One region of the Rhodococcus sp. G6(2025) genome, then DNA from elsewhere that is predicted to be linked to it. Evidence: riboswitches for the same ligand, from Rfam matches in the RefSeq annotation. Region 1 holds a riboswitch; the other holds the start of a gene.

Region 1 (5,040 bases):
CGACGAGGACGTCTGGGATCCGGCGCTGTTCGAAGGCAAGACGCACACGTCCGCACCCGAGCGTGAGGCGTTCCAGGCATTCGTCGAATCCGGATTCGCCGACGTCGTCCGGCCGCACACCCCTGGCCCCGGTGTCTACACCTACTGGGATTACACCCAGTTGCGGTTCCCGAAGAAGCAGGGAATGCGCATCGACTTCGTGCTGGGTTCGCCCGCCCTCGCCGGCCGCGTCGACAAGGCCGAGATCGACCGCAACGAACGCAAGGGCAAGGGCGCCAGCGATCATGCGCCGGTCATCGTCGACCTCGGCGATTGAGAACGCAGCACACCGAGCGCCACAACCGCGCACCCGAATCCGATGAGCACTCCCTGCCCGATGCGCAGTGGGGCGTCGACGTAGAACTGCGGGATGAACAGCGCGAACCCCACTGCCATCGGGATCCCCGCCCACCCGGCGAGTAGCCGGGACCGGGCGATCGCCACGGCGGCAGCGGCTGCGCCGACCGCGACGAGGAGCAGACCGGTGGCGAACAGCGTCGCCTGCGCCGCCCCCATCCGCACGCTTTCGGTGAGGGTTGTGACCGCATTCTCGTCGAGGTCGCTGCCGCCCAGGGCGTGCAGCGCGAACGTTTCGGCCCCGTAATAGGGCAGCGTCAGCCCTGTCCCGATCCACGACGCCGCCACCGCGACCACCGCCGCCCGTTCACCGCCCGTCCCTTTCAGCAGTCCGCTGAGCGCGACGAGCGCAAGCCCGAACGCGATGAATCCGCCGACCGCGGCGAGGTGTGCGACGAGCCACGACGGTGAGGCGAACTCGGCCCGCCCGTCCGGCGCCCCGCCCGCTGCGTAGGGACGCACCAAGGGGTACACGACGAACAGGACGCCGGCGAGGGCGAACAGCGCCGCGGCGCAGATCCGTGCGACCCCGGTACGACTCTCGATCCGATCCGACACGGTCATGACGACTCCTCCATTGTGAGCACCGCTCTCTATGCAGAGCAGTATTCACAGCAGAGTCGCAGATGGCAAGAGCAGTGCTCTCGCGAGTGGGGCTACTCGGCAACCAGGACGTCGAGGTACTCAGGATTGAGCGCCAAGTAGCGCTGGACATACGTGCAGATGGGACGCACTTTCCAGCCACGCCGACGCGCCGAGCCGAGCGCCTCGCCCACGAGGACCGCGGCCAGCCCGCGCCCACCGAACTCTTCCTTGACGACCGTGTGCATGAACGCGACCACCTCGCCCGGCTTCGCGGTGAATCCGGGAATGTCGTCCTCGTCCCGGTAGCCGAGGATGCCGACCAACTCGTCCCCCAGCCACAGATCGAATCGTTCATGGGCAGGGTTGTCGAGCACGCGAGCATCAGCGGCCGTGATGTTCCCCGACGACTCGGAACTGTTCGAAATGTGATCCATGCCACTCATGGAATCAGTAAGGCGGCATCCTCGCGAGCGGAATCGCCGCTCCCGGAACCGTTTCGTTGCCGACGAGTGCCCGATTCGTGGCCCGCCGCAGTCAGCCGTCCACCGGAACGACGAGGTCGCGGTACTCGGGATGCGCCGAAACGAAGCGCTGCACGTACGTGCACACGGGCCGGACCTTCCAGCCGTACCCGCGGGCGAGGTCGAGGGAGCGACCCACCATGAGGGCGGCGAGTCCGCGGTGGCCGAAGTCCTCCACGATCACGGTGTGCATGAACGAGACCACGGGCGCCTGCCGCCCTCGACTCTTCGGGCCCGGCGGCCGAGCGGCCACCACGCCCTCGCCGGCACCGGCGCCGGGCGGGGTGTCCGCGAGGTCGAAATACCCGAGGATGCCGACCAGATCACCACTCAGGCGTAGCTCGAATCGGTTCTGATCGGCGTTGTCGATCACGTCCACAACCTGCGCGTCTGTCAGCATGGCTATCTCCTGGGGGTATGTGTCGTAATCGAAATGTGATGTTCATCACCCTTTATACCGATGCCGGGAACCGCTGTCCAAGTTTCACCCGAATGATTGATCACAGAGATCTCGGTTACAGTTTGTGTGACAACTACACATCCACGGGGGCTCGCACCAGCGGGCTGAGAGGACGGCTAGGGCCGTCGACCGTCGAACCTGTCCGGGTAATGCCGGCGTAGGGAGCATCATCGATGAGCACACACGTATCTACAGCCACGTCCGTCACGACGGGGCCGATCGAGGGCAGCACCAAGCAGTACCTGCTGTCGGGCGACGACATCCGGGTGCCGGTCCGGCGCGTACACCTCACCAACGGTGAACACCTCGACGTGTACGACACGTCGGGTCCGTACACCGACGCGGACGCCACGATCGACCTGGGAGCGGGATTGCCGCATCTGCGCGCACCGTGGATCGCCGGCCGGGAGGGCACCCAACTCGATGCCGCTCGCGCCGGCGTCGTCACCGCCGAGATGCAGTATTGCGCTGCACGCGAGGGTGTTTCACCCGAGACGGTGCGCACCGAGGTCGCGGCGGGACGCGCCGTGATCCCGGCCAACCGCTGCCATCCCGAACTCGAGCCGATGATCATCGGCAAGGCGTTCGCGGTGAAGATCAACGCGAACATCGGCAACAGCGCGGTCACGTCGTCGATCGCGGAAGAGGTCGAGAAGATGGTGTGGGCGACGCGGTGGGGTGCAGACACCATCATGGACCTGTCCACCGGCAAGAACATCCACGAGACACGAGAATGGATCCTGCGCAATTCGCCCGTGCCCGTGGGAACCGTGCCGATCTACCAGGCGCTCGAAAAGGTCGGCGGCGACCCGACCGCGCTCACATGGGAGATCTACCGCGACACCGTGATCGAACAGTGCGAGCAGGGCGTCGACTACATGACGGTCCACGCCGGTGTACTGCTTCGCTACATCCCGCTGACAGCACGTCGGGTCACCGGAATCGTCTCCCGCGGCGGGTCGATCATGGCGGCCTGGTGCCTGGCCCACCATCGAGAGTCATTCCTGTACACCCACTTCGGCGAACTGTGCGAGATCCTCCACCGCTACGACGTCACGTTCTCGCTCGGTGACGGTCTGCGCCCCGGCTCCATCGCGGATGCCAACGACGAAGCCCAGTTCGCGGAACTGCGCACCCTCGGGGAGCTCACGCGGATCGCGAAATCCCATGGGGTGCAGGTGATGATCGAAGGTCCCGGGCACGTCCCGATGCACAAGATCGTGGAGAACGTGCGCCTCGAGGAAGAGTTGTGCGAGGAGGCGCCGTTCTACACGCTCGGGCCGCTCGCCACCGACATCGCGCCGGCGTACGACCACATCACGTCCGCGATCGGCGCGGCGATGATCGCGCAGGCCGGCACCGCGATGCTCTGCTACGTGACACCCAAGGAACACCTGGGACTGCCGAATCGGGACGACGTCAAGACCGGGGTCATCACGTACAAGATCGCGGCGCACGCGGCGGATCTCGCGAAGCAGCATCCGCGGGCGCAGGAGCGGGACGACGCGCTGTCGAAGGCCCGGTTCGAATTCCGCTGGCACGACCAGTTCGCGCTGTCCCTCGACCCGGATACCGCGCGGGAGTTCCACGACGAGACGCTGCCCGCCGAGCCGGCAAAGACGGCCCACTTCTGCTCGATGTGCGGCCCGAAGTTCTGTTCGATGCGGATCTCCGCCGACGTGCGCGAGTACGCACAGCAACATGGACTCGATTCGGTCGAAGCCATCGAGGCGGGCATGGCCGAGAAGTCGAGCGAGTTCGTCGACGCAGGTGGTCGCGTGTATCTGCCCGTCGAGTCCGTCACCTCAGAGAATCGGTAAGGTCCCCTTCGTGAAGCTGCTGCCCCTGACCCCCGACGGCCAGACCCCCGTCCGAGTCCTCACCATCGCAGGCACCGATTCCGGCGGTGGCGCCGGGATCCAGGCCGACTCGCGGACGATGGCGCTGTGCGGCGTCCACGCATGCGTCGCGGTCGCCGCGGTGACGGTGCAGAACTCGGTGGGCGTCAGCGGTTTCCACGAGATTCCGCCGGAGACGGTGGCCGCGCAGGTGCGGTGCGTCGTCGACGACATCGGGGTCGGGGCAGCGAAGACGGGCATGCTGGCGTCGACGGCCATCATCGAGGCCGTCGCCGCCGTGTGCACCGAGGTCGGGATCGGCCGCGACCTACCGGTCCCGCTGGTCGTGGACCCGGTGTGCGCGTCGATGCACGGCGATCCGCTCCTGCACGCCGAGGCGCTGGACGCCGTGCGGAACACGCTGATCCCGATCGCCACGGTGGTCACCCCGAACCTCGACGAGATCCGGTTGATCACCGGCATCGAGGTGGTGGACGACGCGACCGCACGCCGCGCCGCCGAAGCGCTGCACGCGCTCGGGGCGCAGTGGTCGATCGTGAAGGGCGGGCATCTCCGGACGTCGGCGTCGAGCACCGATCTGCTGTTCGACGGCGACAGGTTCCTCGAGTTCAGCAGTCCCCGCATCGACACCGGCAACGACCACGGCGGCGGTGACACCCTCGCGGCCGCCATCGCGAGCGCGCTCGCCCACGGGTGGTCCGTGCCCGATGCGGTGGCGTTCGGTAAGGAATGGGTCACCAAGTGCCTGGAGGCGTCGTACGACCTGGGTGCCGGTCACGGCCCCGTCTCTCCACTGTGGCGACTCCGTCACCCGTGAGTACTTATTAACGTCCGGCGGTTGAGAAGTACTCACGGGCGGCGGAGCCGCAACCGCCAGATACCGAGGTCGGAGGGCACCCCGCTCGGCGCGGGGGCGAAGAAGGCGCGTCGCCACGGTTTGACGCCGACACCCAGTTCGTCGAGGGTGCCCGGCTGCAGACTCTCCAGCGTGGCGGACGACGCCATCACGTTGCCGTCGCCGCCCAGTTCCATCATGCGTGCCGCGATCGTCACGTCCACGCCGAGCCAGTCGCTGCCGATCTGCCGGGGCACACCGGTGTGCATGCCGACGCGCATCCGGGGGCGGTAGCCGTCCACCTCCACCTCCGCGAGCGCCTCCTGCGCGGCGAAGACGGCGTCGATCGCGCGGTCCGGGCTCGGGAAGACGGCCATCACGCCG
Region 2 (5,040 bases), 570 kb from region 1:
CATGCTGCGCAACAACGCGCCCGCCTCCCGGTCGGCCGCGGCGAAACCCTCGATCAGACCGATCGTCATCGGGAAGAACGTGGCGAGGGCGATCACGAGAATCTTCGGCAGCAGACCGAATCCGAACCAGATGATCATCAGCGGCGCGATCGCGATGATCGGCAGTGTCTGCGACACGACGAACAGCGGAACGAACGCGCGGCGCAGCCACGGCGAGAAGTCCACGAGTACGGCGAGGGCCCACGCGAAGAGCAGGGAGACGGCGAACCCGATCAGTGTCACCTGCAGTGTCGCGGAGGCGTGACCGGAGATGGCGTCCCGCGCCCGCCAGCCCTGCTGGACCACCCGCAGCGGCGACGGCAGCACCTGCGGCCGGATTCCGCTGACCGTCACGTACACCTGCCACGCGACGACCAGCAGTGCCACGACCACGACCGCGGGCAGCACCCGCCGCAGCAGCGGGGACGTGCCCGGGGCCGTGGTGCGCAGACTCGGGTCAGGGCTGAGTGAGGTACTCATTGGTGAAGTACGTCGACCAGTCGGGTTCCGTGGTCAGCGGTGCCCCGTCGGGGCCGGTGAGCAGGCCGTGCTGGAACAGGAAACCGGAGTACCCCGCCCACTGCTCGGCCGTCTGTGTCCCGACCTTGCCGGAACTGTCCTTCATGTACTCGGAGGACAGCATCTGCTGGCTCTCCCGCACGAGGGACTCGTCGGTGAAGGCGCCGGGGTTGGCGTCGATCAGTATCTGCGCGGCCTCGTCCGGCCGGTCGGCGGCGAACTGGTATCCGCGCTGCAGGGCCTGGACGAACTTGCGGGCCTGCTCGGGATGGTCGGCCATCCACTCCTCGTTGCCCTCGATGACGAGAGCGTACGCATCCGGGAAGCCGTAGTCGGTGTAGTGGAAGTAACGCATCGGCGTGCCCTGGTGCTCGGCCTCGATGCCCTCCCAGCCGAAGAACGAGACGGTGAAGTCGGCGGTGCCGGAGTACACGGCCTCGTACGCCGAGGTGCCGAGCGTGACGGTGGTGAATTCGCCCTTGCCGCCGTCGTTGCGGATGATCTGCTTCAGCGTCTCCTCGCCGTCCGGGTCCGCGAACCCGGCGTAGATCTTGCCGTCCAGATCCCGGGGGCGGGTGATGTCGGCGCGATCCGCCTTCACCGCGATGCCCGTCGCCCAGTGCTGCAGCGGAGCCATCACCGACGTGGTCTGTGCGCCCGCGGCCTTCGAGAACGTCGCCGAACTCTGGAAGCTCACCCCGAACTCCGCGTTGCCGGCGTCGACCAGGGTGTCGGGCGAGGTGTCGTTGTAGGGCAGCACCTGCACGTCGAGGCCGGCGTCCGCGAACCAGCCTTCCTGCTGGGCGACGAACAGGCCGGTGTGGTTGGTGTTCGGTGTCCAGTCGAGTGCGAACCGGATGGTGTCGCCGGACTGGGAGTCACCGGCGCAACCGGTGAGCAGCGACAGGGCGGAGACCAGGACGACGGCTGCGGTGGCAGCGCGCTTGGTACGAGAGAAGAGTGTCACGACGCCGGCCATTCCTGCTTGTTGAGAGCGGTGTCCCAGAACATGAGTTCGTAGCGGCTGGCGATCACGAACGCCTCCGCCATCGCCTCGCGCTGAGCATCGGTCGCGGCCTCGGCCGCCGCGTCCACGAGTTCGCGGGCCCTCGCGACGGCGGCGTGGAACTCCTCCGCGTCGTAGGTGGTCACCCACTGTGCGTACGGGTGCGACGGGTCGGTGGAGAGCACCTCACGGGCGCTCGCCGCGAGCCGGTGCCCGACGTCGGCGTAGATCCAGAAGCAGGGCAGCACTGCCGCGGCGGCCACCGCGTACGGCTCGGTGGCGGCGACGGCCGTCAGGTAGGAGATGTACCCGAGGCAGGCAGGCGAATGCAGCGGCTCCGCGTCCGACTCGGGGAGTCGTCCGCTGGTCAGCAGATTCTGGTGCAACGCGGCCTCGACCGTGGCGGCCTCCGCGGCCGAGCCCGCCCAGAAGCCGGCCTCGACCGGGCCCGGCGCGTGCGCGGCCACCAGTGAAAGGGCTTTCGCGTACCCGGTCAGGTACAGGAAATCCTGCTCGATGTACGTGCGGAACACGTCCAGCGGCAGCGTTCCGTCGCCGAGGCGGCGCAGGAACTCGAGTTCGTCGATCGCCTCGCGCAGCACCTTGGTCCGGTCCCACAAGTGGTCCGTGAATCGGGCGTGCTGGCCGGCGCCGGCAGCATCTTGGACAGAGCTATTCACAACGTTGACATCCCTTCGTCAGCATTACCTGAGCAGGTTCCCGGGTGTGTTCTCAGCCCCGCCCGTGCGGAGCACCCCGTGTCAGAACAAGCCGACCCTAGCACCGGCCGTGCCGCGGGCGGAAAGGCCAGGGTCGGTGGAGGGGCTCAGCCGGCGAGGAACGCGGCCGCGCTCGGCGGGAGGGGTGCGGGGCCGCGCCGGTAGATCTCCGCGGGCCGGCCGGTTCCGACGACGGCCATGTCGCCGGTGTTCTCGAGGGCCGGCATCAGGTGCCGCCGGAACGAGTCCTTCGGCAGTGGACGCCCGAACACCACCTCGTACACCCGGCGGAGTTCGAGCACCGTGAACGTGTCGCCGGCCAGGCCGGACGGGTCGACGGCCCGCGCGTACCGCTCTCTCAGGTCGGCGACGGCGAGGGCGACGACGTCCGCGTGGTCGAACGCCAGGTCCTGCGTCACCCGGTCGTCGTCGACGGTGACCAACATCGTGTCGCGGGGGAGCGCCGTGCGGGGCAGCGCGGCGCCGTGCGTCATCGACAGCACCCACCCGCGATCGTCGCGGCCGGGATCGTCCAGCATCGCCAGCTGATGGAATTCGGTGCCCGTCAGGCCGGCCTTGATCCGCAGGCACCGCTCGGCGGCGTCCCGCAGTCGCTCACCCTGGTGGAGGAACGTGCCGGGGAGGGCGGTCCGGCCCGAACGACGGGGAACCACAAGAACTTTCAGTTCCGGGCCGTCGACGGTGAGGACGGCGACGTCGACCGCCACGGACGGGCGCGGGTAGTCGAGGAGGCTCCTGCCCTCGGAATCGGTCCATGCGGCCACGCGGGAATGTTAGCGCACTGTTGATCTATGTCGCGTTCGATCGGTCCTGCCTGCTCATCGTTGGTAGTTTGGCGAGAGATTCCCGGAACGTGATGCGTGAGGAGATTCCGTGGAGGTCGACAAGTCCGGCGACACGCTCGTCGTCCGCGCGCGGGACGGTGAGGTGCGTGGCTACCCCGAGGGCGACGTCTACGCGTGGAAGGGCATTCCGTTCGCCGCGGCCCCCGTCGGCGATCTGCGGTTCCGCGCCCCGGCCCCGCCCGCACCGTGGGAGGGTGTGCGCGACTGCGTCGACTTCGGCCCGATGGCGCCGCAGGGGCACGGCACCGCCGTCCCCATCGACGCGGGACTCGAGATGGACGAGGACTGCCTGTCCGTCAACGTCTGGGCCCCGAGACCCGACGGCACCCCGCGGCCGGTGATGGTGTGGATCCACGGCGGTGCCTACTGCCTGGGAACCGCAGCTCAGGGCATCTACAACGGGCGCATCCTGTCCACAATCGGCGACGTCGTGCTGGTCTCGTTCAACTACCGGGTGGGAGCGCTCGGCTTCCTCGACCTGTCGTCGTTCTCGACGGCCGAGCGAGTGTTCGAGACCAACTGTGGGCTGCGCGACCAGGTCGCAGCCCTCGAATGGGTCCGCGACAACATCGCGTCGTTCGGCGGTGACCCGGACGAGGTGACGGTGTTCGGGGAGTCGTCCGGAGCCGGGTCGATCACCACGCTGATGACGTGTCCGAGCGCGGAGGGGCTGTTCCACCGCGCGATCGCCCAGAGCCCGCCCGCCACGTCGGTCTACGGGAGCGAGCGGGCGGCCACCGTCGCGAAACAGTTCCTCGACATCCTCGAGGTGGAACCCGCGCAGATCGACACCCTGCTGCACCTTCCGTACCGCACGGTGATCGAGGCCAGCGACACGCTCGTCAACGAGGTGCCGACGAGGATTCCGGGCACGCTCGCGATGGCGCCCGTGGTGGACCGCGACTTCCTGCCCCGTTACCCGGTGGCCGCGTTCCAGAAGGGGCACTCCCACCGCATCCCTCTCATCATCGGTTCCAACAAGGACGAGTCGTCGATCTTCAAGTTCATGAAATCTCCTCTGCTGCCGGTCACGTCGGATTCGGTGCAGGAGATGTTGAGGGCGATCGCGGCCGATCACCCGGAACTGCCCGCCGCCCGCCTCGCCGACATCCTGTCGGCGTACCCGGACCGCGGAAAGCCGAAGGGCGCGCTCGCGATGTCGAGGGACGCCGCGTTCCGGATGCCCGCCCTGTGGGTGGCCGACGCCCACAGCCGGCACTCGCCGACGTGGATGTACCGGTTCGATCAGGCCACGCCGATGCTCAAGGCCGCACGGATCGGAGCCGGCCACGCCACCGAACTCCCGTACGTCTTCGGCAATTTCGACACCCTCAACATCGACCCGACGTTCTGGCTCGGCGGCCGGAAGACGGCGCTCGAGGTGTCGGGCCGGATCCAGCGCCGGTGGCTCGCGTTCGCGCGGCACGGTGTCCCCGCCGCGCTGGACGGGTCCAAGCACTGGGCGCCCTACGACGAGGAGAACCGCTCGACGTTGCTGATCGACGGCGCGGACACCCTCGTGAAGGACCCGGACCACGAGATGCGGATCGCGTGGGGCAACGACGTCATGGGCTTCAACTGACGGGCACCTTGTCGTCCAGTTCCTTCAGGACGGGCAGCGCGAAGCAGGCCAGCCCGATGATCAGGACCGGGATCGCGAGCACGAAGAACGTCGGCTGAATTCCCCACTTGTCGAGGAGGGGACCGGCCAGCAGGTAACCCAGCGGACCCGCGGCGTACGCGGTGGACGTCATGACCCCGGTGACGCGCCCGCGCATGTGCTCCGGACTACGAGTCTGCATGGCGTAGTTGGCGATCGGGCCGACCGGACCGAACACGAGACCCTGGAGGAGGGCCAGCGCCAGAATCGCCCACAGCGGCGGCAGGAACG

The links. Region 1 has a riboswitch for thiamine pyrophosphate ahead of thiC (phosphomethylpyrimidine synthase ThiC). Riboswitches for the same ligand answer to the same signal wherever they lie in the genome.
Region 2: another riboswitch for thiamine pyrophosphate. It lies ahead of ACLIVD_RS26945 (TenA family protein); the one in region 1 lies ahead of thiC (phosphomethylpyrimidine synthase ThiC).

The regions. Positions count from the first base shown of each region.
Region 1 is NZ_CP179750.1:6,401,061-6,406,100, forward strand. Features, by position in the region: gene ACLIVD_RS29710 (exodeoxyribonuclease III) at 1-316, shown strand, start outside; gene ACLIVD_RS29715 (hypothetical protein) at 283-960, opposite strand; gene ACLIVD_RS29720 (GNAT family N-acetyltransferase) at 1,053-1,415, opposite strand; gene ACLIVD_RS29725 (GNAT family N-acetyltransferase) at 1,516-1,902, opposite strand; TPP riboswitch at 2,036-2,143, shown strand; gene thiC (phosphomethylpyrimidine synthase ThiC) at 2,136-3,782, shown strand; gene thiD (bifunctional hydroxymethylpyrimidine kinase/phosphomethylpyrimidine kinase) at 3,793-4,638, shown strand; gene ACLIVD_RS29740 (adenylate/guanylate cyclase domain-containing protein) at 4,671-5,040, opposite strand, start outside.
Region 2 is NZ_CP179750.1:5,826,626-5,831,665, reverse strand. Features, by position in the region: gene ACLIVD_RS26955 (ABC transporter permease) at 1-519, opposite strand, end outside; gene ACLIVD_RS26950 (ABC transporter substrate-binding protein) at 497-1,537, opposite strand; gene ACLIVD_RS26945 (TenA family protein) at 1,522-2,244, opposite strand; TPP riboswitch at 2,238-2,333, opposite strand; gene ACLIVD_RS26940 (NUDIX hydrolase) at 2,391-3,068, opposite strand; gene ACLIVD_RS26935 (carboxylesterase/lipase family protein) at 3,178-4,731, shown strand; gene ACLIVD_RS26930 (MFS transporter) at 4,724-5,040, opposite strand, start outside.